Regions from separate parts of the Mesorhizobium sp. M0862 genome, predicted to be linked through region 1. Evidence: predicted binding sites of a transcription regulator. Region 1 holds the regulator's gene; each other region holds the start of a gene.
What was found. Region 1 encodes PhoB, which activates phosphate uptake and scavenging genes when phosphate is short. Its sites were predicted from a motif close to TGTCATNNANCTGTCAT; they were not measured.
Positions count from the first base shown of each region.

Region 1 (10,149 bases):
CCTGGCCAAGGGCTTGCGCCGGCTCGATGGCGATACCGCACTTCCCGCTACTTTCGCCGAATTGCAGCCGCTGCTCGCCGCCAAGGGCGTGGCACTGGCCAGCGACACACAGGACTACATGATCCCGATCGCGGTCGAGGCGAACCAGGTCCAGGACCGGCTCGGCCTGTTCGGCGCCGTGCTGACCTTCGCGCTGTCGGTCGCCGGCGCCTTCTATGCGCTGAGGCAGATCGCGCCGCGCGCCAGGGCGCGCAACAATGTCGAGAAGCTGATGCTGTGGGGGCTGCTTGCGGCCTCGACCATCGCCATCCTGACCACGGTCGGCATCGTGCTGTCGATGCTGTTCCAGACGATCACCTTCTTCGAAAGCGTATCACCGATGAGCTTCTTCTTCGGCACGGTGTGGGATCCGCGTTTCGCCGCCGCCGGTTCCGGCGGCAGCCAGGGTCAGTTCGGCCTGATCCCGCTACTCGCCGGCACGCTCTACATCGCCGCCGTCGCGCTTCTGGTCGCAGTGCCGGTAGGGCTGATGTCGGCGGTCTACATGTCCGAATACGCCTCGCGCAGCGTCCGGTCGGTGGTCAAGCCCGCGCTTGAACTGCTGGCCGGCATCCCGACCATCGTCTACGGCATCTTCGCCGTGGTCACGCTCGGACCGTTCCTGCGCGACCTCTCGGCAGCCCTCACCGGCGGCTCTCCCTTCATCCAGGGCCAGAGCATCTTCACCGCCGGCCTGGTGATGGGCGTCATGCTGATCCCGGTCGTGTCCTCTTTGTCCGACGACATCATCACCGCGGTGCCGCGCGCAATGCGTGACGGCTCGCTCGGCCTCGGTGCCACGCGCTCCGAGACGATCAAGCGGGTGATCCTGCCGGCGGCACTGCCCGGCATCGTCGGCGCCATCCTGTTGACGGCGTCGCGCGCCATCGGCGAGACGATGATCGTCGTGCTGGCGGCGGGCGTCGCGGCCAATCTGACGGCCAACCCGTTCGAGGCGATGACGACCATCACCGTCAAGATCGTCAACCAGCTGACCGGCGATCTCGAGTTCAACTCGCCGCAGACGCTGGTCGCCTTCGCGCTCGGCCTGACGCTGTTCGCGCTGACGCTGGTGATGAACATCGTCGCCCTCTACATCGTGCGCAAGTACCGGGAGCAGTACGAATGACCGACATCCCCCTGGACACGATGGCGGGTGCCGTCGCGCGTCCGCGCCGCGACATCGGGCTGAAGGCGCGCTACGCCGCCGAACGCCGGTTCCGCATCTATGGCGTGATTGCGATCTCGGTGGGCCTGGCGTTCCTGGCCATCATGTTGATCACCATCGTCTCGAAAGGCTACACCGCCTTCTGGCAGACGACGGTGACGCTGCCGGTCACCTTCGACGAGAAGGTGATCGATCCCTCCGGCAAGCGCGCGACCGACCCTACCGTGCTGATCAAGGCGAACTATCCCAAGCTCGCCGAAAACGCGCTGGTGGCCAAGCTCGGCATCGATCCGGCCAACAAGCCGATGATGCTGAAGCTCAAGGGCTTCCTGTCGGAAGGCGCCCGCGTCCAGCTGCGCGACATCGTCTCCGCCGATCCGTCGGTGATCGGCACGACGCGTGACGTCGACATCCTGGCCGCCGCCAATCTCGACTCGGCCTCCAAGGGCCAGATCGACCTCGGCGTCGATGAAGCGCGCCGCAAGGTGTCCGACCAGCAGATCGACTGGATGAACAAGCTCAAAGCCGAAGGCGCGATGGCCGAGCATTTCAACACCGGCCTGTTCAGCTATGGCGCCTCCAGCCGGCCCGAGACGTCGGGCATGGGCGTGGCCATCATCGGTTCGTTCTACATGATGGTGATCGTGCTTTTGCTGGCGCTGCCGATCGGCGTCGCCGCCTCGATCTATCTCGAGGAGTTCGCCAAGAAGAACCGCTTTACGGACCTGATCGAAGTCAACATCAACAATCTCGCGGCGGTGCCGTCGATCGTCTTCGGTCTGCTTGGCCTTGCCGTGTTCATCAACTTCCTCGGCATGCCGCGCTCGGCTTCCTTCGTCGGCGGCCTGGTGCTGACCTTGATGACGCTGCCGACCATCATCATCGCCACGCGCGCCGCCCTCGCCGCGGTGCCGCCGTCGATCCGCTCGGCGGCGCTCGGCCTCGGCGCCTCCAAGATGCAGATGGTGTTCCATCACATCCTGCCGCTTGCCGCCCCAGGCATCCTTACCGGCACCATCATCGGCCTGGCGCGTGCGCTCGGCGAGACAGCACCGCTGCTCTTGATCGGCATGGTCGCTTTCGTCGCCGATTATCCGACGACGCCTTTCGATCCGGCGACCGCGCTGCCGGTTCAGATCTATATGTGGGCAAACGAGGCTGAGCGCGCTTTTGTCGAGCGCATGTCCGGCGCCATCATCATCCTGCTCGTCTTCCTCATGGCCATGAACATCACCGCGATCGTGCTCCGGCGCCGGTTCGAGCGGCGCTGGTAGAAAAAAGGCAATTTGGTATGAACATCATGACCGAACAGTCCCTTGAGAATGCAGTGGGCGACAAAATGAACGCCAAGTCGAACGAAGTCATCAAGATGCGCGGCGACAAGGTCGGCGTCTTCTACGGCGAGAAGCAGGCGTTGTTCGACGTCAATCTCGACGTCCGCCAGAACCAGGTGACGGCGCTGATCGGCCCGTCCGGCTGCGGCAAGTCGACCTTCCTGCGCTGCCTCAACCGCATGAACGACACCATCGATTCGGCGCGGGTGACCGGCAAGATCACGCTCGATGAAGACGACATCTACGACAAGAACATCGATGTCGTCGAACTGCGCGCCCGCGTCGGCATGGTGTTCCAGAAACCCAACCCGTTCCCGAAGTCGATCTACGAGAACGTCGCCTACGGCCCGCGCATCCATGGGCTGGCCAAGCGCAAGTCCGACATGGACCAGATCGTCGAGCAGAGCCTGAAGAAGGCGGCGATCTGGAACGAGGTCAAGGACCGCCTGCAGGAGCCCGGCACCGGCCTGTCCGGCGGCCAGCAGCAGCGCCTGTGCATCGCGCGCGCCATCGCCGTGTCGCCGGAGGTGATCCTGATGGACGAGCCCTGCTCGGCGCTCGATCCGATCGCCACCGCCCGTGTCGAGGAGCTGATCGACGAACTGCGCCAGAACTACACGATCGTCATCGTCACCCACTCGATGCAGCAGGCGGCGCGCGTGTCGCAGCGCACGGCGATGTTCCATCTCGGCTATCTCGTCGAGGAGGGCGCCACCGACAAGATGTTCACCAACCCCGACGACAAGCGCACCCAGGACTACATTACCGGCCGCTTCGGCTGAGCCGTCCGGCGGGTGGATTTTCAGGCACGAGGACCAAGATCATGGGTGAACATACCGTCGCCTCCTTCGATGAAGAGCTCGGGCAGATCAGCAAGCTGATCCGCGACATGGGCGATCTGGCAGGCTCGATGGTCAGCGGCTCGACCAGGGCGCTGCTCAATTCGGACAATGCGCTGGCACAGCGTGTCGTTTCCGACGACGCCATCATGGATGCGCGCCAGCGCGAACTGGACGACCGCGCCATCACGCTGATCGCCAAGCGCCAGCCGATGGCCAACGATCTGCGCGCCGTGGTCGGCTCGATCCGCATGGCCGGCGACCTCGAGCGCATCGGCGATCTCGCCAAGAACATCGCCAAACGCGTCGGCACCGTGGGCTTGAGCGTCACGCCGCGCGACCTCTCGCACTCCATCGATGCCATGGCGCAGCTGGTGCTGATCCAGGTGCAAGGCGTCGTCGAGGAATATGCCGCCACCGATGCGGCAGCTCTTGCAAAACTCAGGAATGACGACGAGCGCATCGACGTCAAATACACGTCCGTGTTTCGTGAGCTCTTGACCTACATGATGGAAGACCCTCGCAACATCACCGCCTGCACGCATCTCTTGTTCTGCGCCAAGAATCTTGAGCGCATCGGCGATCATGTCACCAACATCGCCGAAAATGCGTATTATGTGCTGACCGGCCAGCAATTGCCCGCCAATCGTCCGAAGCAGGACGAGACGGCGATGGCCACGCCGGCCTGATGAGGGTGAACTGCCTATGATCGCGCCACGCATCATGGTCGTGGAGGACGAGGAGCCGCTAGGCGTGCTCCTCCGCTACAACCTCGAATCCGAAGGCTATCACGTCGAGGTGGTGACACGCGGCGACGAGGCCGAGATCCGCCTGCAGGAAAACGTGCCCGATCTCCTGGTGCTCGACTGGATGGTGCCCGCTGTTTCCGGCATCGAGCTCTGCCGGCGGCTTAGAGTGCGGCCCGAAACCGAGCGGCTGCCGATCATCATGCTGACCGCGCGCGGTGAGGAAAGCGATCGCGTGCGCGGCCTGTCCACCGGTGCCGACGACTATCTGGTCAAGCCATTCTCGACGCCGGAGTTCATGGCGCGCGTGAAGGCGCTGCTGCGCCGGGCCAAGCCGGAAGTGCTGTCCAGCGTGCTCAAGGTCGGCGACATCGTGCTCGACCGCGAGTCGCACCGTGTCTACCGCAAGAAGAGCGAGATCAGGCTCGGACCGACCGAGTTCCGGCTGCTCGAATTCATGATGCGCCATCCCGGCCGCGTGTTCTCGCGCAGCCAGCTGCTCGACAATGTCTGGGGCGAGACGATCTACATCGACGAGCGAACCGTCGATGTCCATGTCGGGCGCTTACGCAAAGCGGTCAACAACGGCCGCATGCCGGATGTCATCCGTACCATTCGCGGCGCCGGCTACGCGATCAGGGAAGACTAGGATGCTGCGCGTCGCGCCGTTGCCGGCCATTCAGGCGACATGCTTGCCGGATTTGGCCTGAATGCCCGGCGCGAAAATCTCCTGATCGACGAAGCCGAGCGCGCGCATGGCACAGCCTTCGCGGATCAGCGGCAGCTCGTTGGGCTCGGTGTCGAAGGAGATCGATTTCGAGTGCTGGCCGCCGGCGGTCTGGGCGATCGCTTCGCGCAATGCCGGCTCGATCAGGTCGAAGGCGGCGGCGCTGACGCCAACCATGGCGACAGGCGCCGGGTCGATCAGCGCAAACAGGCTGCCGAGGCCGAAGCCGAGCGCCTCACCGGCCTTGCGATAGGCTTCGCGCTCCGGGCCATCGGTTTCGCGGGCGCGCGCGGCGAGTGCGCGCATATCAGCGTCGCCGATATCGACCGGCTCGGCATCTTCGCTCATCATTTTGGCGCTGCGCCAGATGGCGTAGTTTCCGGCATAGGCCTCGACGCAGCCGCGCCGCCCGCAGCGGCAGAGCGCGCCGCCCGGACGGTGGATCATGTGGCCGAACTCGCCGCCGGAGGAATGGGTGCCGGTGAACAGTTCGCCTTTCAGCACCAGCCCCATGCCGATGCCGTGCGACAAGAGGATCGCGATGAAATTGTCGCGGTAGCGCTCGGGCTGGCGCCATTGCAGGGCCACCGCCATCATATTGCAGTCGTTCTCCATGGTGGCAGGAATGCCGAATTCCGCTTCCAACATGTCGGCGAAGGCAATGTCGGTCAGTGGCGTGATTGGCGACCACAGCATGGCCCGCGCCTGCGAATCGGTGATGCCCTGGATGCCCATGGCAATGCGGGCGATGCTCTGGACATCGAGGTCCGGGTCCGCGAGACGCCGCCCGACGATTGCTACGCATTCGCCGATCAGCTCGTCGCGCGGCATGGTCAGCGTGTCGAGCCGGCGCTGTTCTTCCGCGACCACCTGGCCGGCATAGTCGATGACGGTGACGGAGAGGAAGTTCAGCGACAGCACCACGGTCATGACCGCCGCCGCTTCCGGGTTGAGGCCAAGGCCGACCTGCGGCCGGCCGCGTTTCAGCGAGCCGGTCTCGCCAGGCTTGCCTTCAATCAGGATGCCTTCTTGAATCAGATCAGACGAGATTGCCGATATCGTCGAATGGCTGAGGCCGGTGGTCGCCGCAATCTCGGTCCGCGACGGCTGGCCGGCCCGGCGCACGGCCGAAATCACCATCGCACGGTTGCGACGGCGCAGATCGTCGTGGCGGATCCCAACCGACATTTGTTTTCCTCCCGGCCTCCTCGCGCCTCATGATAGTGAAGGCGTTCGACGGCACCAGCCAAATATTGGCAGACGCCGGCAGCCCTGTCATTGTTTATTGCGGAGCTCGAAAAAATTCGGCAACGCCATCAGAATCCATCATAATCGATGTTGACAGTGCCTTATCATTGAACCAGTATTTTTTCGAGGCTCGAAAAAATTGAGCCTCTTTGTGCAGGCCTTCGGGCCGGTTTTGTCGCGCCGTGGGCGGCGCAGGGAGGGTTATAATGAACAGATTTGCAGCCGCCATGCTGGCGGGTGTCGCCATGTCGCTGGCGCTGATGTCGGTCGCGCAGGCGAAGGACAAGGTCATCGGCGTGTCGTGGTCGAACTTCCAGGAAGAGCGCTGGAAGACCGACGAGGCGGCGATGAAAACGGCGATCGAAGCCGCCGGCGACAAGTACATTTCGGCCGACGCGCAGTCCAATCCCGGCAAGCAGCTGACCGACGTCGAAAGCCTGATCTCGCAGGGCGCCAACTCGCTGATCATCCTGGCGCAGGACGCCTCGGCCATCGGCCCGGCGGTGCAGAAGGCGCTGGACGAAGGCATTCCGGTCGTCGGCTATGATCGCCTGATCGAGAACAAGGACGTCTTCTACCTGACCTTCGACAACAAGGAAGTCGGCCGCATGCAGGCCCGCGAAGTGTTCAAGGCGAAGCCCGAAGGCAACTATGTCTTCATCAAGGGCTCGGGCTCGGATCCGAATGCCGATTTCCTGTTCTCGGGCTCGATGGAAGTGCTCAAGGAAGCCATCGACTCGGGCAAGATCAAGAATGTCGGCGAGGCCTATACCGATGGCTGGCTGCCGGCCAACGCCCAGAAGAACATGGAACAGTTCCTGACCGCCAATGACAACAAGGTCGATGCCGTGGTTGCGGCCAATGACGGCACCGCCGGCGGCGTTGTCGCCGCGCTGACGGCGCAGGGCCTTGCCGGAACGGTTCCGGTCTCGGGCCAGGACGGCGACCATGCCGCCCTGAACCGCATCGCGCTCGGCACGCAGACGGTGTCGGTGTGGAAAGACGCGCGCGAACTCGGCAAGAACGCCGCCGAGATCGCCTCGCAGCTTGCCGATGGCAAGAAGACGGGCGACATTGCCGGCGCCAAGGACTTCACCACGCCTGGCGGCAACACCGTCAAGTCGCTGTTCCTGACCCCCGTCGCGATCACCAAGGACAACCTCAACGTCGTCATCGACGCCGGCTGGATCAAGAAGGACGAAGTCTGCACAGGCGTCGCCGCCGGCAGCGTCGCGGCTTGCAACTGATCTCGACCACTTGAACAAATTAGGCGCCGCGGCTGTCAAGCCGCGGCGTTTTCTCTACGAGAATTGTGTGTTTCCGCCATCGGCGGCAAACTTCTAGGCTGTGGTCCGGCATCCGCGCCAGACGGCAAGCCGCTGGAGGACATCATGACCGACACGACCTCAAATCCGCAGGCCGATACGGCACGAGCGTCTGAACTCGGCGCGGTCGCCCGGTTCCTGAAAGCGACCGAGCTCGACACGCGCATGCTCGGCATGGTCGGCGCGCTGCTGGTCATCTGGGTCGGCATACATATCCTGTCGGGTGGGCTTTTCCTGACGCCGCGCAATCTTTGGAACCTGTCGGTGCAGACGTCCTCGGTCGCGATCATGGCGACCGGCATGGTACTGGTCATCGTCATGCGCAACATCGACCTTTCGGTGGGCTCCGTCGAAGGCGTGATCGGCATGATCATGGGCGTGGCACAGGCCGAATTCCTCATTCGCGTCATCGGCTTCCAGCTTGGAAACCCCTGGCTCTGGGTCGTCGCGCTTGCCGCCGGCGTGGTGCTTGGTCTGCTGATCGGCGCGTTCCAGGGCTTCATCATCGCCTATATGCAGGTTCCGGCCTTCATCGTGACGCTTGGTGGCCTGCTGGTCTGGCGTGGCATGGCATGGCTCATCACCAGCGGGCGCACGGTCGCGCCACTCGACGCCACCTTCCAGCTGATGGGCGGCGGACCACGCGGCTCTATTGGCGCCGCTGCCAGCTGGATCGTCGGCATCGTCGCCTGCGCGGCGGTCGCCTTCGCGCTGCTCAACGGTCGCTCTCAGCGCAAGCGCTTCAGCTTTCCACTGCGCCCCGTCTGGGCCGAGACCCTGCTTGGCGTGGTCGCTTGCGCGGCCATCCTCGGCGCCGTGTGGATCGCCAATTCCTATCCATGGCCGATCGGCATCGTGCGCCAGTACGCACAGCAGAACGGCATCACCGTTCCCGAAGGCGGGCTGTTCATCGCGCATGGCATCGCCATACCGGTGCTGATGGCGGTGATTGTCGGCATCATCATGACGTTCATCACCAAGCGCACGCGTTTCGGCCGCTATGTCTTCGCCATCGGCGGCAATCCGGAGGCAGCGGAACTCGCCGGCATCAACACGCGCTGGGTGACCATGAAGGTGTTCATGATCATGGGTGTGCTGGCTGCAATCAGCGCGGCGATCTCGTCGGCCCGTCTCAATGCGTCAACCAACGCGCTGGGCACGCTGGACGAGCTTTTGGTTATCGCGGCAGCCGTCATCGGCGGCACGTCGCTCGCGGGCGGCGCCGGAACGGTGATGGGCGCCATGCTCGGCGCGCTTCTGATGCAGTCGCTGCAATCCGGCATGGTTCTGCTCGGCATCGACTCGCCGCTGCAGAGCATTGTCGTTGGTGCAGTCCTGGTCATCGCCGTCTGGCTCGACACCGTCTATCGCAAGCGCGTCTAGGGAGGAACGATTATGGAAAAAACTGCTCCCACCGGTACGCCACTGATCGACATGCGCAACATCTCGATTGCCTTCGGTGGCATTCGCGCCGTCGACGATGCGTCCATCGATCTTTTCCCGGGCGAAGTGGTGGCGCTGCTTGGCCACAACGGCGCCGGCAAGTCGACGCTGATCAAGATCCTGTCGGGCGCCTACAAGCGCGATGCCGGCCAGATATTGGTCAACGGCCAGGAGGCTTCGATCTCCAATCCGCGCGACGCCAAGAAATACGGGATCGAAACGATCTACCAGACGCTTGCGCTGGCCGATAATGTCGATGCCGCCGCCAACCTCTTCCTCGGCCGCGAACTGATGACCGCGTGGGGGACACTCGACGATGTCGCCATGGAAGCCGAGGCTCGCAAGGTGATGGGCCGGCTCAATCCGCGCTTCCAGCGCTTCAAGGAGCCCGTGATCAAGCTATCGGGCGGCCAGCGCCAGTCGGTGGCGATCGCACGCGCCATCCTGTTCAACGCCCGCATCCTGATCATGGACGAACCGACGGCCGCGCTTGGGCCGCAGGAGACGGCGCAGGTCGGCGAACTGGTCAAGCAGCTCAAGGCCGACGGCATCGGCATTTTCCTGATCAGCCACGACATTCACGACGTGTTCGAGCTGGCCGATCGGGTCTGCGTGATGAAGAACGGCCAGGTCGTCGGCACCGCACTCACCGCCGATGTGACCCAGGACGAAGTGCTCGGCATGATCATCCTGGGAAAGTGCCCGCCCGGCGCCATTCCCGGTCCGGGTGCGCTTAAGATCGCGGCCTGAGACCACGCTGCCATCAGCTGCCATGTTCACTGACGTGCGATCAGTAAGCGGCTAAATATACATGATGGGCCAGCTGTCATGATGGCTTGGCCGCGCCATTGTCTTGCCGCGGCGACTTGCCCATAAAGGTTACCGAACCGTCCATGGGCCTGCGTTGAAGAAGTTTTTCCCGATCCTTGCCTTCATTGCCGTTGCACTGATCAGCCTTACGATGGCGGGCTTCGCCTATTTCGCCACGCAGGAAGCGGCGCGCATCAAGTTCGAGGCGACCGCCGACGACGCGCTCAACCGCATCGAAAGCCGTATCGATCTGCATCTGTCGCTGCTGCGCTCGACGCAGGCGCTGTTCGACGCCCGCAACGGCGAGATTTCAGGTAGCGAATTCAAGGGCTTCTTCGGCGCCCTCAATGTCGATAACAATTTCGCCGGCCTGCGCGGTATCGGCTATCTCAGGCTGGCCAAGACCGGTGACGAAGCGGCGGTCGAGCGCGACATGTTGCGTGACCGCGGCGCCGCCCACACGATCTATC
Region 1 is NZ_JAMYOJ010000007.1:184,153-194,301, reverse strand. It holds gene pstC (phosphate ABC transporter permease subunit PstC) at 1-1,168, shown strand, start outside; gene pstA (phosphate ABC transporter permease PstA) at 1,165-2,481, shown strand; gene pstB (phosphate ABC transporter ATP-binding protein PstB) at 2,499-3,323, shown strand; gene phoU (phosphate signaling complex protein PhoU) at 3,365-4,069, shown strand; gene phoB (phosphate regulon transcriptional regulator PhoB) at 4,086-4,775, shown strand; gene NKI15_RS13425 (ROK family protein) at 4,806-6,041, opposite strand; gene xylF (D-xylose ABC transporter substrate-binding protein) at 6,308-7,348, shown strand; gene NKI15_RS13415 (sugar ABC transporter permease) at 7,493-8,809, shown strand; gene NKI15_RS13410 (ATP-binding cassette domain-containing protein) at 8,822-9,619, shown strand; gene NKI15_RS13405 (CHASE domain-containing protein) at 9,774-10,149, shown strand, end outside.

Region 2 (10,149 bases), on a different contig from region 1:
CGGCGCTGGCGTGATGGGTGGCGTGCGCGCGCCGCCAGCAATCGTAAGGGGTCAGCGTCAGCACGCCGAGCGCGCGGCCGATCCAGTCGTCGGCAGTGCGGTTGGCGAAGAAGGAGCCGTGGCCGCAATCGTGCTGGATCATGAAGATCCGCACCAGAAAACCGGCGGCGGGAAGGATCAGGATCAAGCCCCACCAGTGGCCATAGGAATAGGCTGCCGAAGACAGCGCCCACAGCGTAACGAAAGGAATAAGGGTGATGGCGAGTTCAAGAGTGCTGCGTCGCCGGTCGGGCTTCTTGTAGCGCGCCAGGATCTTCAACCAGGCGCGCTTGCTGTTGGCGGCCGTCTCGGGGGAAATCATGTTCATCAGGAAGCATAGGCGGGGCGTCCCGCTGCCGCAAGGAAAAGCTCACGCAAAATTACTGCGCGTAATTGTCGCGCGATAGCATCGCTATTGACGGCGTTGGCCGCCGGCCATGCTGGCTTCTATGCCGTCCAGCCGGTCGAGCAGGTCCCGGAAACGGGCGGGAATGTCGGCCTCGGTGCGGAAGGCCGGCAAGGTGCGCAAGAAGCGCGTCGTCGCCTCGGTGCCGAACTGGCGCCTGATGTCGGCGGCGAGCTCTTCGCTTCTGTTGCCAGTATTGCGGTCCATTGTCTCAAATCCTGTGTCGGTTTCAAAACTCCTCCAAGCTTTGAATGGTTCCCCATAGCGGGGTATTGGCAAGCAAAGGCTGCCGTTACGGTAAAGTTTGAATTAATTTTGAACGTCCTTGCGCCCCGCACCAAGTCCGACGGGCAGCCCGCAACATTGCCTGCTGTGGGCGTCCTCCTGGGCTTGCCCCTTGATTTTTGGCCGCCAAACCTCGATATCGGGCGCAAATCCAAACCATTCGAATGACGGGAAATGGCGATGAGCGACCAGACAAAAGACGAACGCGCGCCCGAGGATATCGAAACGGCCGGGGCCGAGCGCACGCAAGGCGGCATCGACGGCGACTATGAAGCGCTGGTGCGGTTGCTGAAGGAAAACGAGGAGCTGAAGGACCGCGCGCTGCGCGTCGCAGCCGAGATGGAGAATCTGCGCCGCCGCACCGCCCGCGACGTGCATGATGCGCGCGCCTATGCGGTGGCCAATTTCGCCCGCGACATGCTGTCGGTGTCGGACAATCTGCGCCGCGCGCTCGATGCTATCCCCGCCGAGGCGAAAGCGGCCGGAGATGCCGGCTTCAAGGCGCTGATCGACGGCGTCGAGATCACCGAGCGCGCCATGCTGTCGACGCTGGAACGGCATGGGGTGAAGAAGCTCGAACCGGAAGGTGAGAAGTTCGACCCGAATTTCCACCAGGCGATGTTCGAAGTGCCCAATCCCGATGTGCCGGCCAACACCGTCGTCCAGGTCGTGCAGCCGGGCTATTCGATCGGCGAGCGCGTGCTGCGGCCGGCCATGGTCGGGGTCGCCAAGGGCGGCCCCAAGATCGCGGCCACCGAAGCGCCGGTCGAGCCGGGGCCGGTGAACGAGCAGGCCGAGAAGGATGCGTGAGTAGGGTAGGCAGTAGGGAATAGGGAATAGGGAATAGGCAGGCGTATCAATCGCGCGGCTTCGTGTTATTCATACTTTCCCTAATTCCCAATCCCTACTACCTCATGTCCCTGACACCCATCGACCTCCTCGACTATGCCGGCGTCGCCGTCTTTGCCGCGACCGGGGCGTTGGCGGCTTCGCGCAAGCAGCTCGACATTATCGGCTTCCTGTTTCTGGCCAGCGTCACCGGCATTGGCGGCGGCACGCTTCGCGACGTCATCCTCAACCTGCCCGTCTTTTGGGTCGCCAACTCCGGCTATGTGCTGGTTTGCGCGGCGGTTGCGGTGCTGGTCTTCTTCATCGCCCACCGCGTCGAATCCCGCTGGAAATGGCTGCTCTGGCTCGACGCCATCGGATTGGCGGCCTTTTCCGTAATGGGCGCGGCCAAGGGGCTGGCCATCACCGGCTCGCCGGTCGTCTCCGTTGTTATGGGCGTGTTGACCGCCACATTTGGCGGCATCCTGCGCGATCTGCTGGCCGGCGAGCCATCGGTGCTGCTCAGGCCCGAAATCTACGTCACCGCCGCACTCGCGGGCGCCGGCCTCTACACACTTGGCGATCTTGCCGGCCTGCCGCCGCTCGCCTCGGATATTGCCGGCTTCGTCGCGGCTTTCCTGGTGCGCGGCGGCGCGCTGAAATTCGGCTGGACCTTTCCGTCCTACAAGAGCCGCCCGGGACGGCGACCGGAGGATATTCCGTAGGGAGAGGGAATAGGGAATAGGGAATAGGGAATAGGGAATAGGGAATAGTCGGTAGTCAGCAATTCGCGGCAGCCTTCACTACTGCCTACTGCCTACTGCCTACTGCCTCACGCCGCAAAGCGCTGCGCTTCCCCGCCATAATAGTTGACGTAGCGGGCGCCGATTTCCTTGACCGGCATCACCACGAACACATCGACGGTGGAGAACTCACGGTCGATGACGCAGCCGTCGCCGATGCGGGCGCCGACGCGCAGATAGCCCTTGACCAGCGGCGGCATGGCCGCGATCGCCGCCTTGGCGTTGACTGCCTCGATCGGCATCAGATCCATCGAGCAATAGCGGCCGGAGACCGCCCGCACATCCCAGGCGGAGTTGGTCCGGCAGTGATGGGCAAGGTAGGTGAGCGCCTCGGCATGCGCAGCCGGCACCGTGCCAGGGAACGAGGCACAACCGGTCATCACGCCGATCTCATAGTGGTTGATGTAGGCCCAGATGCCTTGCCACAGCGCCTCGATGGTGCGCTTCGAGCGGTATTCCGGCAGCACGCAGGAGCGGCCGAGCTCAAGGAAGCGCTGGCCGGGATGGCGGGCGATCAGCTTGGTCAGTTCGAACTCGCCTTCGGAATAGAAGCCGCCGGCGGTCGCCGCAATCTCTTGCCGCAGCAGGCGGTAAGTGCCGACGATGCGGCGATGCTCGGGGCCGGAGATCGAAGTGTCCAGCACGAGGAGATGGTCGCACAGCGGGTCGAAGCGGTCGGCGTCGCGCCGGTCCTGCGCCTGGAACAGGTCCTTCCTGGCGCCAAGCTCGTCATAAAACACCCGGTAGCGCACTTCCTGCGCGGCGGCGATCTCGGCCTCATTGCGGGCAAGCCGCACTTCGAGATTGCCGATACGGCCCAGCGGTGCGCCTGTTGCGACGGCATCGGCGTTCCGCGCGGCGAGCAAAGCGCCGCCTGCGCTGGGCCGAGTGTCACATTCCGGCATAACTGTATGCACGAGTGATTCTCCTTCGAGCCATCCCTCTTGGCACGGGGATACGGTGTAGGTGCAACAGGATTGTGACAGTACCGTGATACGGCGCGACGGGCAATACTTCGTCGGCTGGCGAAAACCCTCATTCGGCTACCTACGTGACGCGAGGATTTCTCCAGCGTCGCCTTGAAGCGCGTCGCGCTGGGACGATTCACGCGACGCGCTTCAAGTCTTTGTTTTGCGTGTCGTCTTCTCAAAACCGGGGCCACTTTTGAGCGACATGAATTCAGGCGGCCACCTGGCCCTCGACGGCATGGACCAGCGCGTCGGGATCGAGCGGCTTGGTGACAAAGCCGCTGGCGCCATGGGCGAGCACGGCGTGGCGGGTCTTTTCCTGGCTGTCGGCCGAAAGCACCATGATTGGCACCGGCGGCACAGCCATTTCCTCTTCGTGGCGGCGGATGGCGGCGATCGCGTCCAGCCCGTCCATCACCGGCATGTGCAAATCCATCAGCACCACATCGAAGCGATTTTTCAGCCCGGCTTCGGTCACCGCCTCGACCGCGGCCTTGCCATTGCCGACCACTTTCACGCGATGTCCCGCCTTCAAAAGCGTGGCGCGGGCAAGCATGGCGTTGATGTCGTTGTCTTCGGCGATCAGCACCGACAAACCTTGCTGGCGCCCGCCATGGGCACGAAGCGAGGACGCGCCGGTCTTTTCCGGCTTGGGCGGCGGCAAGGCAGGGGCATGACTGGTCAGCAGCACGCGCAGCAGGGTTTCGCCGCGCACCGGCCTCGCCAGGAAGGTGGCGTAGCCGCTGGTGCGGAATTCGCCAAGCATGCCGCGGTCGGTCGGCGCGATCAGCGTGATCGCCTCGCAATCGGCAAAGCCACTCTGGCGCAGGCGCTTGAGCAGTCTGCCGTCGCCGTCCTCCAGGGCCGCGTCGATCAACAGCACATCGCAATGTTCGGCGAAGGGCGTCGCCTGGGAAGCGGTTGCGGCGACGTCGACGGCGCCGCCATGGGCGCGGATGGTGCGGGCGATGGCGTCGGCCTCGACGGCGTTCTTCGACACGATCACGGCGCGCCGGCCGGCCAGGATGTTCTGCCGGTTCTGCGGTGCTTCGGTTGCTCCTGCGGCCGGGATCTCGAAGACGAATTCCGATCCCTCGCCAAGCCGGCTCGACACCGAAATGGCACCGCCCATGGCGGCGACCAGGCGCCTCGATATGGCCAGACCGAGGCCGGCGCCGCCATGGGTGCGGGTCGAGGTGCCGTCGGACTGTTCGAACTCCTCGAAGATGCGCTCCATATCCTCTTCGCGCAGGCCAGGGCCGGTGTCGGCGACGGTGAAGCAGATGCGGTCGCTGGTCTCGGTGCGGGCCCGTGCAACCGAAACCAGCACGCCGCCGGTGTCAGTGAACTTGATCGCATTGCCGATCAGGTTGAGCAGCACCTGCCTGACTCTTCCCGGATCGGCCATGATCATCTGTGGCACGTCGGGCTCGACATGACAGCCGAGGCCGATGTTCTTGGCGAAGGCTTTCGCCGCCATCAGTTCGACGATGTTGTCGGCGATTTCGCGCAGCGATGTCGGCTGCGGCTCCGGGTCGAAACGGCCGGCCTCTATCTTGGAATAGTCGAGCAAATCCTCGATGAGCGCCAAAAGGGCGCTGGCGGAGGTCGAGACAGCGCCGACATAGGTGCGCTGCTCGGGCGACAGATTGGTGTCAGCCAGAAGCTTGGCCATGCCCATGATGCCGTTCATCGGCGTGCGGATCTCATGGCTGACGGTGGCGAGGAAGCGCGACTTGGCCTGGCTGGCATATTCGGCGCGCTCGCGCGCGGTGATCAGCGAGGATTCGGCGCGTTTGCGCGCGGTGATGTCGCGGGCAATCGCCCGGTGCGAGACGGCGCCGCTATCCTTGTCGCGTACCGACAGTTCGATCCATGAGAACCAGCGCGGACCGTTCGGGGTGCGTATGGAGACGTCGGTGGAACTCAGGCATTCATGATCGGAAAAGGCGGCGTCGGGGACGATGCCGACATCAATGCCGTGCTCGGCGAGGGTCCTGCCGGCAAGGTCGCGTTGGTCGGTTCCGACGAGGCTGGCGAAAACCTTGTTGGCGTAGACGATGTGGCCATCGCGGTCGCGGTGGACGACGAGATCGCCGAGCGCATCGATCAGCCCGCGAAAACGCTCCTCGCTCTCCTGCATCTCCCACATGCGGTCGGCCAGCGTCTCGATTTCGGCGCGGCTACGGGCCGCGGTTTCGTCGAGCAAGGCCGCCGCGCGGCGGACGGTGCGCCGGCTGCGCAGGTGCATGGCGACGCCGGCAAGGCCTGTCGCCAGCAGGCCGAGGGTGATGAAGATCGGCGCACCGGTGAGGTGGGAGAGGCCCGCCAGCACGACACTGGCGACCACCGTCAGGAACGGCAGGCCCTCGGACGTGGGGCGCGGCAAATCCGGCGCCAGAGGCGGCGGCGCAACACGCTGCCGCTTCGCCGTCGCCGGACTCGGCCCGTCGACGCTTTCGGCACGGCTCTTCTCTTTCCTGGCGGACTCCGCGATCATGCGGAAATCCTTGCCAGATAGAGATTATGGAAAAGCGCGGCGGATCGTTCGAATTTTAGCGGTCATGCATTTTTGCCGCCCGTTCTGGTGGCTTCGGGGCCTCACATATCGACAACCACGCGGCCCCTGATCTTGCCGTCGACGATGTCGTGGGCGGCGGTGATGATGCCGTCGAAGCCGATGGTCGTCGACAGGCCGGCGAGCTTCTTGAGATCAAGATCGCTGCCGATTCGGCGCCAGGCTTCCAGCCGCACAGCCTTTGGGGCCATCACCGAATCGATGCCGAGCAGCGAGACGCCGCGCAGGATGAACGGGGCGACGCTCGACGGCAGATCCATGCCACCGGCCAGGCCGCAGGCGGCGACCGCGCCGCCATAGGCGGTCATCGACAGCACATTGGCCAGCGTGTGGCTGCCGACGGCATCGATGCCGCCGGCCCAGCGCTCCTTGGCCAGCGGCTTGGCCGGCTGGGAGAGTTCCTCGCGCGAAATCACTTCGGCGGCACCGAGGTCGATCAGATAGGAGCTTTCGGCGTTGCGGCCGGTCGAGGCGATGACGTGATAGCCAAGGCTGGACAGGATCGAGACCGCGACCGACCCAACGCCGCCGGCTGCACCCGTCACCACCACCGGGCCGCGATCCGGCAGGATGCCGTGCCGCTCCAGCGCCATGACGCTGAGCATGGCCGTATAGCCGGCGGTGCCGACCGCCATCGCATCGTGCGCGCTGATGCCGTCGGGCAACGGCACCAGCCAGCCGCCGTTGACGCGGGCGCGCCCGGCATAGGCGCCGAAATGCGTCTCGCCGACGCCCCAGCCATTGAGGATGACCTTGTCGCCCTTGCGCCAGTCGGCATGCGATGAGGAGAGGACGGTTCCGGCGAAATCGATGCCCGGCACCAGCGGCCAGCGGCGGATCACTGGCGCTTTCCCAGTGATGGCCAGCCCGTCCTTGTAGTTGACCGTCGTCGCCTCGACCGCGACGGTTACGTCGCCTTCCATCAGATCGGCTTCGCCGAAATCGACGATCTCGACCGACTGCTTCTTTTCGGCGTCGCGCGAAACGAGGATGGCTTTGAAGGTTTCAGGCATCTCTTCTCCTCGGCTTCGCAAAGGCTGGCGGTCGGCATTGGCTGGCTCTGGCCGAACTGTGCGGCGACCGTCCGGCGAGGTCAATTGGTCAAAAGAGTCGGGCCGTCAGGCTTCTGGGCCTTGCGGCTTGGCCTCGCGCCGCCAGCCGATGAATTCGTCGAAGACGACCAGCGCCGCGCCGACCGAAATGAAGGCATCGGCGAGGTTGAAGACGGCGAAGGACCATACCGGCGTGTGGAACAATATATAGTCGATGACGTGGCCGTAGACGGCGCGGTCGATCAGATTGCCGATCGCGCCACCGATGATCAGGGCAAAGCCGATGCGGGCCAGCACATGGCCGGATGGCGTACGCGTTGCCAGATAAAGCACGAAGGCGACGACGACGACCGCGATGACGACCAGGCCGGTGTGGCCGAAGGACGAGAACATCGAGAAGGCGATGCCGGTATTGTAGGTGCGAAACAGCGCCAGGAATGGCACCAGGTCGAGCTTTTCCTGGAAGACGAGGCCGGTCTCGATCAGATGCTTTATCCACTGGTCGAGCGCGATTGCCACCATCACCAGCAGCGCATAGGGAGACCATGATTTCACGATGTGGCGTCCTCGGGGGCAAGTTTCAGCGCGCCGCGCCGGATCTCGAACAGCATGATTCCGGTGGCGACCGCCAAATTGAGTGAATCGGCGCGGCCGGCCTGCGGAATCCGCAGCAGCCGGTCGCAGCTTTCCGCCAGATTGTCGGGCAGGCCCTGCTGCTCATTGCCCATCATCAAGAGCACCGGTCCTCGGGAGAAATCGACCGAGCGGTAGTCGACCGCACCCTTCAGATGGGTGCCGACCACCAGGCCCGAGAAGCTGTTTCGCCAAGCCAGAAATGCTTCCGGCGTCGCCTTGGTCACCGGCACGGCGAAGATCGAGCCCATGGTGGCGCGCACGGTCTCGACCGAAAAAGGATCGGTAGTCTCGCCGACCAGGATGACGCCCTTGGCGCCGACGGCATCGACGGTGCGGATGACGGTGCCGAGATTGCCGGGATCGCGCACCCGGTCGAGCGCCACCCACACGTCGCCGTCGTGAGCGCGGATGTCTCTTAGCGGCAGCAGTTTTTGCCGGAAGACGCCGACCACCATTTGCGGATTGTCACGGCGGGTGATGGCGACCAGCACTTTTTCGGACACTTCGAGCACGGTGCCGCCGGCGGCAACCGTGCGCGCCGCCACCTTTTCGACCGCCGCATTGCCGCGTCCGGCCTTGGCGAAAACCAGCGTCCTGATCGACCAGCCGAGGTCGAGGGCGTCGATGACCAGCTTCAGCCCTTCGGCCATGAAGGCGTTCTGCTGGTCGCGGAATTTCTTCTGGGCGAGCGCCTTGATGTCCTTGATCAGCGGATTGGCAAGGCTGGTGACTTCCTTGACCTGCCCGGGCGCACCTGCGTGCCGCTCATTCATTCGGGACTCCCGGGCATTCAGGTCTCCCGGGCATTCAGGCCACCCAGCGCGAAAACAGCGATGTCGACAGCGCCCGGCCGGCGGATTGCTCGCGGATGATCAGTTCGCCTGATTCAACGGTGCCGCCCATGCCGGCAAAGGTGTCGCGCATCAAGGCATGGATGGCGAAGAAGGAGGCGCGGATGGAATAGGCGGTCAGCACCACGGTGAGCGGTTTCGGCGTCAGGATCGCGCGGCAAAGATCGGTCAGGCCGGGCAGGTCCTCGAACAACTGCCAGACCTCGCCCTTGGGGCCGCGGCCATAGGCGGGCGGGTCGAACAGGATGATGTCGTAGCGGCTGCCGCGGCGCTCTTCGCGCTCGGCGAATTTCACAGCATCGTCGACGATCCAGCGGATCGGCTTGCTGCCGAGACCGGCCATTTCCTGGTTTTCGCGCGCCCAGCCGACCGCCTTCTTGGAGGCATCGACATGGGTGACCTCGGCACCGGCGCGGGCGGCTACGAGAGACGCGAGCCCGGTATAGCCGAACAGGTTCAGCACCTTGACCGGGCGGTTGGCCGCCGCGATCAGGCTGGCCATATGGTCCCAGTGCGAAGCCTGCTCGGGGAAGACGCCGACATGGCGAAACGAGGTGAAGCGGCCGAGATAGTCGATGCCGTCATGCTTCATCGGCCAGGTCTCGCCCAGCGGTACCTTCGGGAACCGCCAGCGGCCGATGCCTTCCTCGTCGGTGTCGCCGGTGAAGATGGCGTCGGCTCGGTCCCAGTCCCTGGCGGGCAAGGCCTTTTGCCAGATCGCCTGTCCCTCGGGCCGCACGATGCGGTAGGGGCCGTATTGTTCGAGCTTCTCGCCGGCACCGCTGTCGAGCAGTGCATAATCCTGATTGGGCGCCACTTCGAGGATCACCGGCAGGCGCTCAGTGGGCAGGATGCCTTCGCGACGCGCCAGGATACGGGGGGCGGGCTTCGGATCAGACCGGTCGTCCGGTTTTGTTTCGTGGCGTTGCTGTCTGACTTCGGGTCGGATTGGTACGGTCTCCGGCTGCGGCCGCGCATGTTCGGTCCTGCCTTTTGCGGGCGGACGGTTGTCGCGGCGTTTGTCGCGAAAAGACTTCAAGCAGGAGCGTCTCCGGAGGCGGCAGGCCGCTTTTGGCATAGGGTCACCGGCTGCGCAAACAAAATGGTCCAGCGTGCGAATGTCTGAGGTGGTGGACCTCGCTGAGGAAACAGGCAAATCTCGAATCATGTCCCGTTCCGAACGCCTGCTCGACCTGATCCAGATCCTGCGCCGGCATCGCCGGCCGGTGAGCGGTCACACGCTTGCCGGCGAGATGGACGTTTCGATCCGAACGCTCTACCGCGACATTGCCACGCTGCAGGGGCAAGGCGCGCCGATCGAGGGCGAGGCTGGGCTGGGCTATGTGCTGAAACCCGGCTTCATGCTGCCGCCACTGATGTTCACCGACGAGGAGATCGAGGCCATCGTTCTGGGATCGCGTTGGGTTGCCAGACAACCGGACAAGCGGCTGTCGGCCGCCGCCACCGACGCGCTGGCCAAGATCGCCGCTGTGCTGCCGGATGATCTGCGCGAGGACCTCGATGCGACCGCGCTTTTGGTCGGGCCGCACGGCGATGCTGTCGAAAGCATCGACCTTGGCCTGGTGCGCCAGGCGATCCGCAACGAGAGAAAACTCGGCTTTCTTTACCGCGATGCCGGCGGCGCCGCCTCCGAGCGCTTGATCTGGCCATTCGCGCTCGGCTTTTTCGACAAGGTGCGGGTG
Region 2 is NZ_JAMYOJ010000028.1:278-10,426, reverse strand. It holds gene NKI15_RS28350 (fatty acid desaturase) at 1-367, opposite strand, end outside; gene NKI15_RS28345 (hypothetical protein) at 452-652, opposite strand; gene grpE (nucleotide exchange factor GrpE) at 911-1,540, shown strand; gene NKI15_RS28335 (trimeric intracellular cation channel family protein) at 1,651-2,283, shown strand; gene olsB (l-ornithine N(alpha)-acyltransferase) at 2,391-3,266, opposite strand; gene NKI15_RS28325 (response regulator) at 3,541-5,829, opposite strand; gene acuI (acrylyl-CoA reductase (NADPH)) at 5,931-6,920, opposite strand; gene lspA (signal peptidase II) at 7,026-7,514, opposite strand; gene NKI15_RS28310 (TrmH family RNA methyltransferase) at 7,511-8,368, opposite strand; gene NKI15_RS28305 (RsmD family RNA methyltransferase) at 8,403-9,485, opposite strand; gene NKI15_RS28300 (helix-turn-helix transcriptional regulator) at 9,613-10,149, shown strand, end outside.
Region 2: the regulator PhoB is predicted to act here: its motif matches at 3,330-3,346, upstream of olsB (l-ornithine N(alpha)-acyltransferase).

Region 3 (10,149 bases), on a different contig from region 1:
GGCAATGTGAAAGGAACGTTGGACGGCTTCAATTTCCGCGGCGGCGGCACGTTCCAGACCACCGGGCGCGACGCGTACACGGCCAAGGGCAAGCTCGCCAACGTTGACCTCGCCAATCATCCTGAACTGATCGAGGATCCGCAGACTTCGCTGCTCGCAGCTTGCGCCGAATGGAAAGGGTCAGGCTGCAATGCCTTTGCCGATGCCGGCCTGATCAAAAAGATCTCGCGCGCGATCAACGTCGGCAACGCCAATTCAACCACGCCGGCCAATGGCGAAGCGGATCGGATCGCCTGGCACGAAAAGATTTTCAAGGCGGTGAAGAATGCCGGACTCCTCGGCTGAGCATGCCTCGGATCACGTTCGACAACACCACGTCATCATAATTCAGAGATAACAATCTCTGTGTCGACTAGGATGGTGATGCGCGGGGCGAAACAGGAGGAGTTTCGCCATGTCCGAGTTGAGCGGTATCGTGAGTTTGTTCCTGATCGCGGCGGCGTTCCTGACGTCCTGCGATACGCAGCAGCCGCCAAGGGCGGCGACGCAGCTGTCCACGCTTCATGCAGCAGAATAATTTAGAAACTGTCGGGTTGCACTGAAAAGGCCCCCGTTTCGGAATTCGGGGCCTTTTCACGTCAGGCGTCAGCGCAGCTGATCAATGCCAATACGGCGTGACCTTGTAGTAATCATAGGAAGCATCACGCGCGGCCTCGCCATCGGCGCCGGCCAGTTCATTGATCGAATAGGCGGGTGCTGCCTTCAGCTGCTCCTTCGAGAACGGCACGACATAGCCGCCCTTGTCCTCGTCATAGTCGAGGCTCGCCCACGGAATGGCGTGATACTTCTCGCCAATGCCGAGAAATCCACCGAACCCGATCACCGCGAACATGATGCCGTTCGACGTCTTGTCGAGCATGATGTCCTCGATGCTGCCGATGCTCGTGCCCTCGGTGTTGTAGACCGACGTGCCGATGACGCGCGAAGCGGCGATGGCTTCGGTGTGGCCTGTTTGGGTGGTCATGGCTGATGCTCCTCATGTCGTTGATCTATACTTTGACAATGAGGTGCGCGGGCGAAAGTTCCCGTTTTTTCGAGCGGCGGGCGGTTACTCCGCGAGGATGAACGTCACCTTCATGTTGACGCGATAGGCCGCGATCCTGCCGTCCTCGACGACGATCTTCTGGTCCTGGATCCAGGCGCCTTCGACGTTCTTCAGGGTCTTTGAGGCGCGCTCAATCCCCTTCTCGATGGCGTCCTGAAAGCTCTTTTTCGACGACGACGTGATTTCGGTGACCCGGGCGACGGACATGGCTTCCTCCTGCCAAGACGCTCATTTGCAGCAGCGAGCCTACAGCCGGCTTATGCCTTCCACAAGCAGGGCACCGCGCGCGAGCGCCGTAGCCGAAACCATCAGCCTCGGTTCAGGTCAACAGCATTCTTGGCGATGCGGTCGAATGCCATCAGTCTTTCGAGCAGCGCCGGCATGTCCTTCAGCGGCAGCATGTTCGGCCCGTCGGAGGAGGTCGAATTGTCGGGATCCTGGTGGGTCTCTATGAACACGCCGGCGACGCCGACGGCAACGGCAGCCCGCGCCAGCGTCTCGACAAAGCGGCGCTCGCCACCGGAGGAACCGCCCTGCCCGCCCGGCTGCTGCACCGAATGGGTGGCGTCGAAAATCACCGGCGCGCCGATCTCGGCCATCACAGGCAAAGCCCGCATGTCCGACACCAGCGTGTTGTAGCCGAAAGACGCGCCGCGCTCGGTGGTCAGCACATTGAGGTTGCCCGAACCGGTGATCTTGGCCACCACGTTCTTCATATCCCAAGGCGCCAGGAACTGCCCCTTCTTGACGTTGATCACCTTGCCGGTCTTGGCGGCGGCGACCAGCATGTCGGTCTGGCGCGACAAGAAGGCCGGAATCTGCAGCACATCGACATGGGGTGCGACGATCGCGCACTGCTCCTCGGTGTGGACATCGGTCAGAATGGGAACCGAAAATTCCTTGCGCAACTCGTCGAACACCGGAAGCGCCGCGTCCATGCCGGCGCCGCGCGTTGCCGACAGCGAGGTGCGGTTGGCCTTGTCGTAGCTGGTCTTGTAGACGAGGCCGATGCCGAGCTTGCCGGTCAGTTCCTTCAGCGCGCCGGCCATGTCGAAAGCGTGCTGGCGCGATTCGAACTGGCACGGGCCGGCGATCAACGCCAAGGGCCCGCTATTGTCTAAGACGACGTTGCCGACGGTTACCGATGAATTCGGCGCCAGCGAATTGGGTCCTTGCGGCTTGCTCATGGGGTCTCCCGGAAGATAAAAGCCGCGCCCTGCCCGGATGCCGGCTGCACGACGATTTCGTTGCCCGCTATATCGTGCCCGACGGCGTTTTCTGCAAGCAGCCTAGCCGTGACACCGACGCTACCGACTGAAAAGACGATCGCGGCGAAGCGAAGGTCCGTCGGCGCACCGGCCGGAATGTCGAAGCGCGCGGTGAAAGCCGCAGGATCCAGAACGGTCAGACGCGCATTCGGCAGATCGAAGACCGCACCGCTCTGCTGCTCCGGGCCAACCACTGTCGAGATCAGGCTGATCTGTGTGGAAGGCGCGTCGCTGACCGCGACGATTTCGGCAATGCCGGTCACGCCGTTGGCATGGGCCTGCAGTGCCGTACGGTCGATTTGAGGGGCGTTGATCCGCTCGCAAGCGAACAGAAAGGCGTCCGTCGTCTCGGCGCCGGCGGCGAAAGCCAGTTTGAACGACACCATGTCGCTCTTTCCGGCCGTGTCGGTGAAGTCGCGGGAAAAGCTCAGCACGTCCCCCGCCGACAGACCGGCCGAGACATAGCGCGCATGATCCGCATCGGCATCATCTGTGGCCAGCACCACGGCGGAAAAGCCCTCATCGCCCAGGCTGGCGCGATAGAGCCGGTCGCGCGCGACAAAGACATTGCCGCCGGCGATCGCACTCGCTGCCACCTGTTCATTCCCAACCGCTAGCGGTTCGAGATAGGTGCCGTCGGCAAGGAAGACGCAGCAATTTTCGGTGCCAAAGGGATGAACGCCGGTTGGCGCGACGATGAAGCCAAGCGATGTCAGCCGCGCCCGCGCCACGGCGAGGCTCGCCGTCGGCAGCACCAGATGGTCAAGCGGATGGGTCGTGCTGGTCATGCCGGCGCGGTGTGCATCATTCCCGAAATCGGTTCAAGGCCTCTTGCCGGCCCGATCAGGCCGTCGCCACGACATCGGCCGAATAGCGCAATTCGCGCAATGGTTTGACCCGACTGGTCGTCTCGGCATAGAGCGGGTGCGCCTTGTAGGCGGCAAGCGCGGCATCATCCTCGAACTCGGCATAGACGACCACGTCGATCGCATCCGACAGCGGATCGACCTTGGTGTTGAGCGTCACCTCGAAGAGGCTTGAATGCGGGATCTTGCCCAGCGCGAGCAAGCCCGTGCGCACGGCCTCGACATCGTCCTTGCGCCGCGCGCTGAAGAAAACGATATGCCGGATCACGCCTGCCTCCACGTTCGATTTGCGGCATGTTTTGTGTGAGCGGGACCGTCGCGTCAACCGCCACGATGTCGCGCCCGGCAATGCCGGCAGGCGACTTTGCAGAGGCGCAAAAAGCTAGGCTTTGCCGGTGACGTAGCGCACGACGCGCGACATTTCCCTGACCGTCGTGTCGAGATAGCGGCCCTGATTGTAGAGGCCGTCCCAGATCAGGAAAAAGGCGATGGCGACGATGACGATGACATAACGCATGGCTGAAACTAACGTATGTGGCTGTTCGTAACCATAGCGATTTCGCCGAGGGCCGCGCTCTCCCGCAGATTCTGGCCTCAGGCCGGCAAGCTGGGCCAGCGCCGCGCGAAGCTTGCCTCTTGAAGTTTCGGCCAATGCCATGGAAGATTGTGGCGAAAATTCACGCAGGCAGCGGCATTCGCGCCTGGCGAATGAAAAGTGGAGGATGTGGGGGCCGGCAGATCTTGCGCCGCCCCGCGGAAGTCCAGGGGGGTGTGAGATGGCTGTCAGGGAATACAAAGGCATCGGCGACGCCATCAGGCTGGACGAACTCAATTTCGCCGAGATGGTCAAGGGCCTGCCGGCCAAGGCGCGCATGGTGCTGTCGGCGGCGATGAAATTGCCGCGCGGTTCGCTGAAGGTGAGGATGCCGGATGGCCGGGCGGTGCTTGTCGGCGGCAATGGACCCGGGCCGGATGCCGAACTGGTGTTGAAGAACTGGCGCCTGCCCGGCCGTGCCTTTTCCGGCGGCACCATCGGCGTTGCCGAATCCTACATGGACGGCGACTGGGAAAGCCCTGATGTAACCAGCTTCCTCGAATTGTTCGTCGTCAACTCGGCCGTTGGCGAACGCATTGCCGGCGGCGCCAGCTGGCTCATCAACACGGTCCAGCGCATCCGCCACTGGTTCAACGAAAACACCCGCACAGGCTCGAAGCGCAACATCTCGGCGCATTACGATCTCGGCAACGCCTTCTACAAGCAATGGCTCGATCCCAGCATGACCTATTCGTCGGCGCTCTATGCGACCGGCGCCAACGACCTGGAAAGCGCTCAGGCCGCCAAATACCGCGCGCTGGCCAAGGATACGGGTATCGGCAAGAAGGACCATGTGCTCGAGATCGGCTGCGGCTGGGGCGGTTTTGCCGAATTTGCCGCGCGCGAGATCGGCTGCCGCGTCACCGGCCTGACCATCAGCCGCGAACAGCACGATTTCGCCAAGGCGCGCATCCAGAAGGCGGGACTGTCTGACAAGGTCGACATCAAGCTGCAGGATTACCGAGACGAAACGGGCACTTACGACCGCATCGCCTCGATCGAGATGTTCGAGGCGGTCGGCGAAAAATATTGGCCGGTATTTTTCGGCAAGATGAAGGCATGCCTGAGGCCCGGCGGCACCGCCGGCTTGCAGATCATCACCATCAACGAGGCCGCCTACGACACCTATCGGGCGCGGCCGGATTTCATCCAGCGCTATGTCTTCCCAGGCGGCATGCTGCCGACGCCGTCGATCCTGAAGACGCTGGGCAGCGACCATGGCCTTGCCCATCTGCGCGAGCGCGTCTTTCCGGACGACTATGCCCGCACGCTTGCCGAATGGCGCAACCGCTTCTGGGCGTCGTGGGAAAAGATCGTCCCGCTCGGCTTCGACGACCGCTTCAAGAAGCTTTGGGAATTTTATCTCCACTATTGCGAAGCCGGCTTTAGAGCCAGCTACATCGACGTGCGCCAGGTGGTCTACAAAGCCTGATCCGAAGCGTGATTGAGCGGGCGTATGCCCGCTTGTTTTCCCTGTTAGCTGCACGTTGCCTCAAAGCAGGATGCGATACTTCGCAAACCCGGATTCGCCCTCGCCGGCCGGCTCGATCTTGAGCGATTTCACCCCAGATATGAAATCCTTCGCTTTGGGGCCGGTCTCGAACACGACGCTGGTGCCGGGCAGCGGCGTGAACGACCAATTGTCGTCGGCCGAGGGGTTGATCGTGCCTTCGCTGACGACGTAGCGCACGATCACGTCGCGGTTGGTGTCCGGCGCCTCGTAGATGATCTTCGAGGCATTGATGTCGGGGAAATTGCCGCCACCGCCGGCGCGGTAATTGTTGGTGGCGACGACGAATTTCGCTGCCGGATCAATAGGCTTGCCGTCGAAGCTGAGGCCGACGATGCGGTTCGAGCCGGCATTGGCGACGCCACCCTTGGCATCGTATTTTGGCGGCTGCGACAGGTCTATTCCGTAGCTGACGCCATCGATCACATCGAAATTGTAGGACGGGAATTCGGTGTCGATGAGCGCCTGGTCGGCCTTGCCCGGCTCGATCTTCCTGAAAATGCCGGCCGACATTTCCAGCCATTCCTTCACTTGCGCGCCGGTGATTTCGACGGCGCGCACCGTGTTCGGATAGAGATAGAGGTCGGCGACGTTCTTGATGGCGATGTCGCCCACCGGCACGTCGGTATAGTAGTCGGCGCCGTTGCGCCCGCCGGCCTTGAAGGGTGCTGCCGCCGACAGCAGCGGCACATCCTTCCACTGCGTGCTTTTTAATATGTCCTTGAGGTACCAGCTCTGCGCCTGGTTGACGATCTGCACCGACGGATCGTCGGCGACCAGCGCGAAATAGGAATAGAGCGGCGCCGAGGTCTTGCCGACCGGTCGGCGGACATAGGCAAGTGTCGCCTCATGGTCCGCCTTCAGCGCATCGACGACGCGCTGGTCGTCCGCCACCGTCGGCTTGTTTGCCTTGTCGACGCGCTCGTAGATCGGCCTTGCCTCAGATGTGGCCGAGGCTACGCGCCATTTCGATCCGTCCCGTTCCAGAAGCAGATCGATCAGTCCCATATGCGAGCCCCAGAAACCGCCCATCACGGCGGGCTTGCCCTGCAGCGTGCCTTTCTCGGTGTCGACGCCTTCGAGCGCCTGAAAATCCTTCTTGCCGGGGAAGACCAAATGCTGATGGCCGGTGAACACCGCATCGATGCCTTCGACGCCGGCGACGAAGAAGGAGGCGTTCTCCATGCCGTCGCCCTGCTTGATATCGATGCCGGAATGCGAGAGCGCGATGACGATGTCGGCGCCCTCCTCCTTGATCTGCGGCACCCATGCCCTGGCCGCCTCGACGATGTCGCGCGTCCTGACATTGCCTTCCAGGTTCTTCAGGTCCCAGACCATGATCTGCGGCGGCACGAAGCCGATGATGCCGATCTTGATCGGCTGCTCGACGCCCGACCCGTCCTTGATCTTCTTGTCGAGGATGACATAGGGCTTGAGGTAGAGCTTGTCGTCGCGCGGGTTGGCGGCAAGCTCGGTGCCGCGGATCAGATTGGCGCAGACGAAGGGGAAATTGGCTCCGCCCAGCACCTTGTCGAGGAACGACAGGCCGTAATTGAACTCGTGATTGCCGAGCGTCGAGCATTCATAGCCCAGCAGGTTCATGCCCTTCATGATCGGATGCAGATCGCCTTCCTTGAGGCCCTTCTCATAGGCGATGTAATCGCCCATCGGATTGCCCTGCAAAAGATCGCCATTGTCGATCAGCATCGCATTGGTGGCTTCCTTGCGCACCGCCGCGATCAGTGAGGCCGTCCGCGACAGGCCCATCGTGTCGTTGGCTTTGTCTGCGTAGTAGTCGTAAGGCAGCACATTCACATGGATGTCGGTGGTCTCCATGATCCTCAGATGCGCCTGATTGGCCTGCGCGCGGGCGGAAAACGGATGGAGCATGATCAGCGCCCCGCTGGCGGCCGTACCGGCAAGAAAACTACGGCGGGAGACGGGGTAATTGAGATGCGGCATTGGTTTTCCTTCCCAGCGACGTGACAAGATCCCAGCCCCGAGCGGAAGCTTCGCGCCGAAAACCGGCCATGTCCATCGGGAAGTCAGTCGATCAGCTAAAGGTGACGGCTGGATGAATATCCTTGGCCGCGGTTGAGAACCTCAGCCCTTGTTATCATCGCCCTGGGTGATCAGCCGCGCGCTGCGCTGGCCGGTGAAATAGATCCATAGCCAGCTAAGCGACACCGAGAGCCGGTTGCGAAAACCGATCAGGAAGTAGATATGCGCCACGCCCCACAGCCACCAGGCAAGCCATCCCGTGAGCTTGATCGAGCCGAAATCGATCGCGGCTGCCCACTTGCCGATCGTCGCCAGGTCGCCGGCATGTTTGTAGCGGAAAGGGCGCGGCGCGCTATCGCCGGCCAGCCGCGCCCTGATCGTCGCGGCAACATGCTTGCCCTCCTGCTTGGCCGAGGGCGCCACGCCGGGCACCGGTTTGCCGTCCGGCCGCAAGACATGCGCGGTGTCTCCGATGACGAAGATTTCAGGACTGTTCGGCACGGTCAGATCGGGCTCGACCATTGCCCTGCCCGCCCGGTCCACCGGCGCGCCCAGCCACTCTCCCGCGGGTGAAGCCGCCACGCCGGCGGCCCACAGGATGGTTCGCGCCGGCAGATGCGTATCGCCAAAGACGACGCCTTCGGCATCGAGGCGCGTGACGGCGCGGCCAAGCTCGACCGTGACGCCCCGCCGCTCCAGCGCCTTGCGCGCATAGTCGGACAGCTTTGGCGCGAAATTGGCTAGGATCCTGTCTCCGGCCTCGACCAGCACCACACGCGCCTCACGCGTGTCGATGTTGCGGAATTCGCCGCGCAGCGTTTCATGCGCGAGTTCGACAATGGTGCCGGCAAGCTCCACGCCGGTCGGGCCGCCGCCGACGATGACCAGTGTCAGCAGTGCCTGGCGCTTGGCCGGATCGGTCTCGCGCTCGGCCTGCTCGAAGGCGAGCAGGATGCGCCGCCGAATGGTGGTTGCGTCTTCAAGCGTCTTCAGCCCGGGCGCGAAAGGCTCCCATTCGTCGTGGCCGAAATAAGCATGACGCGCGCCGGTGGCGAGCACCAGCGTGTCGTAGGGAACAGAACTGCCGTCCTCAAGCAGCACGCGTTTGCCTGGACGGTCGACGCCGGTGACGTTGCCGAGCAGGGTCGTCACGTCCTCGCGCTTGCGCAGCAGATGACGGATCGGCCAGGCAACTTCCGAGGTCGCCAGCGAGGTGGTCGCCACCTGGTAAAGCAGCGGCTGGAAAAGGTGATGGTTGCGCTTGTCGATCATGGTGATGCGCACGGGTGCGCCGGCCAGCGCCCGGGTGAGTTCGAGACCGCCGAACCCTGCGCCGACGACAACGACATGATGGCTGGTTTCACTCATCGCATTCACCCCTGTTTGTCTCTCTTTATCTAGTGATTTTTGTGCACCGCAACAATGTCGCGGCGCGCTAGACTGCCGCGCGTAAGGCTGCCCAGGACTCGTCGCCGGATGTCGCGAATGCCTATGTCGGCAAGCCTGGACGGGTATAGCCTTGCAGGGGCTGGAACCACGGGAGTGAAGCATGGCCAACGACGATGACAAAGATCGCAAAGGGCGGGCGCAATATTCTTCGCCGCCTTGCTTCATGCACGAACTCGATCCGGAATTTCGCGCGCCATTGACCGACTGGACCGATGTGCGCCGTTGGCGCAAGGCCGAGCGCGAGCGTCTGATCGCGGCACGGTTGGCGGTTTCCGCCGATGCGCGGGTGGCGATGTCGCGGGCTATCGCCGAAGGGCTCGACGCGACCATCGGCGACATTGCCGGCCGCATGGTCAGCCTCTATTGGCCGTTTCGCGGCGAGCCGGACCTGCGGCCGTGGATGGCGTCGATCAACGAACGCGGCGGCCGCACGGCGCTGCCCATCGTGATCGAGAAGGGCCAGCCGCTGATCTTCCGCGCTTATGTGCCTGGCGACCGGCTGGAAAAAGGCGTCTGGAACATCCCTATCCCCGCCGAAGGCGACCCGGTGCTGCCCGACATCGTCATCTCGCCGATCGTCGGCATCGACCCGCGAAACTACCGCCTGGGCTATGGCGGTGGCTTCTTCGACCGCACGCTGGCTGCCATGCCGTTCAAGCCATTGGTCATCGGAGTCGGCTACGAACTGCAGCGCATAGCCACCATCTACCCGCAGCCGCACGACATCCCAATGGATAGGCTGGTGACCGAGACTGCTCAGGGCTAGGCCAGTTCCGGCTTCATGCCCATCGCCGTGCGATCGACGATCTCGCGCAGGGCAAACGACGAATTGATCTTGGTCACGTGCGGCATCGCCGACAGCCATTCCTTGTGGATGCGCTCATAGTCGACCAGGTCCTTGGCGGCGATGCGCAGGATATAGTCATATTCGCCCGACATCAGGTGGCAGGACAGCACATTGGGGCAGCGCTTGATCGCCGCCTCGAAATCCGACAGCGTCTTTTCGAATTGTCCCGACAGCGATATGTGCACGATCGCCGTCATCTGGTGGCCGAGCGCTGCATTCGAAAGCCGGGCGTGATAGCCGCGGATGGTGCCGGATTTCTCCAGATTGTCGAGCCGGCGCGAACAGGCCGACTGCGACAGGCCGACCCTTTCGGCGAGCGCCGCATTGGGTATGCGGCCATCCTTCTGCAGTGCCTCGAGAATGGCGATATCGATCCTGTCGAGCGGCATTTCTCGTGATTCCTGCGAAATTTCCTTGATTTCGCGCAACGATTATCGAAACGCGTGACCCCGCGCAAGCGCATTCGCAAACACCTGCGCAACGATTCGTGGTTCACTCGGTTGATACA
Region 3 is NZ_JAMYOJ010000008.1:1,097-11,245, forward strand. It holds gene NKI15_RS13970 (glycoside hydrolase family 19 protein) at 1-345, shown strand, start outside; gene NKI15_RS13975 (hypothetical protein) at 455-577, shown strand; gene NKI15_RS13980 (PRC-barrel domain-containing protein) at 659-1,024, opposite strand; gene NKI15_RS13985 (dodecin family protein) at 1,109-1,312, opposite strand; gene kdsA (3-deoxy-8-phosphooctulonate synthase) at 1,414-2,292, opposite strand; gene NKI15_RS13995 (VOC family protein) at 2,289-3,161, opposite strand; gene NKI15_RS14000 (Dabb family protein) at 3,217-3,507, opposite strand; gene NKI15_RS14005 (hypothetical protein) at 3,622-3,756, opposite strand; gene NKI15_RS14010 (SAM-dependent methyltransferase) at 4,016-5,266, shown strand; gene NKI15_RS14015 (bifunctional 2',3'-cyclic-nucleotide 2'-phosphodiesterase/3'-nucleotidase) at 5,327-7,306, opposite strand; gene NKI15_RS14020 (NAD(P)/FAD-dependent oxidoreductase) at 7,448-8,713, opposite strand; gene NKI15_RS14025 (5-formyltetrahydrofolate cyclo-ligase) at 8,895-9,560, shown strand; gene NKI15_RS14030 (Lrp/AsnC family transcriptional regulator) at 9,557-10,030, opposite strand.
Region 3: the regulator PhoB is predicted to act here: its motif matches at 7,408-7,424, upstream of NKI15_RS14015 (bifunctional 2',3'-cyclic-nucleotide 2'-phosphodiesterase/3'-nucleotidase).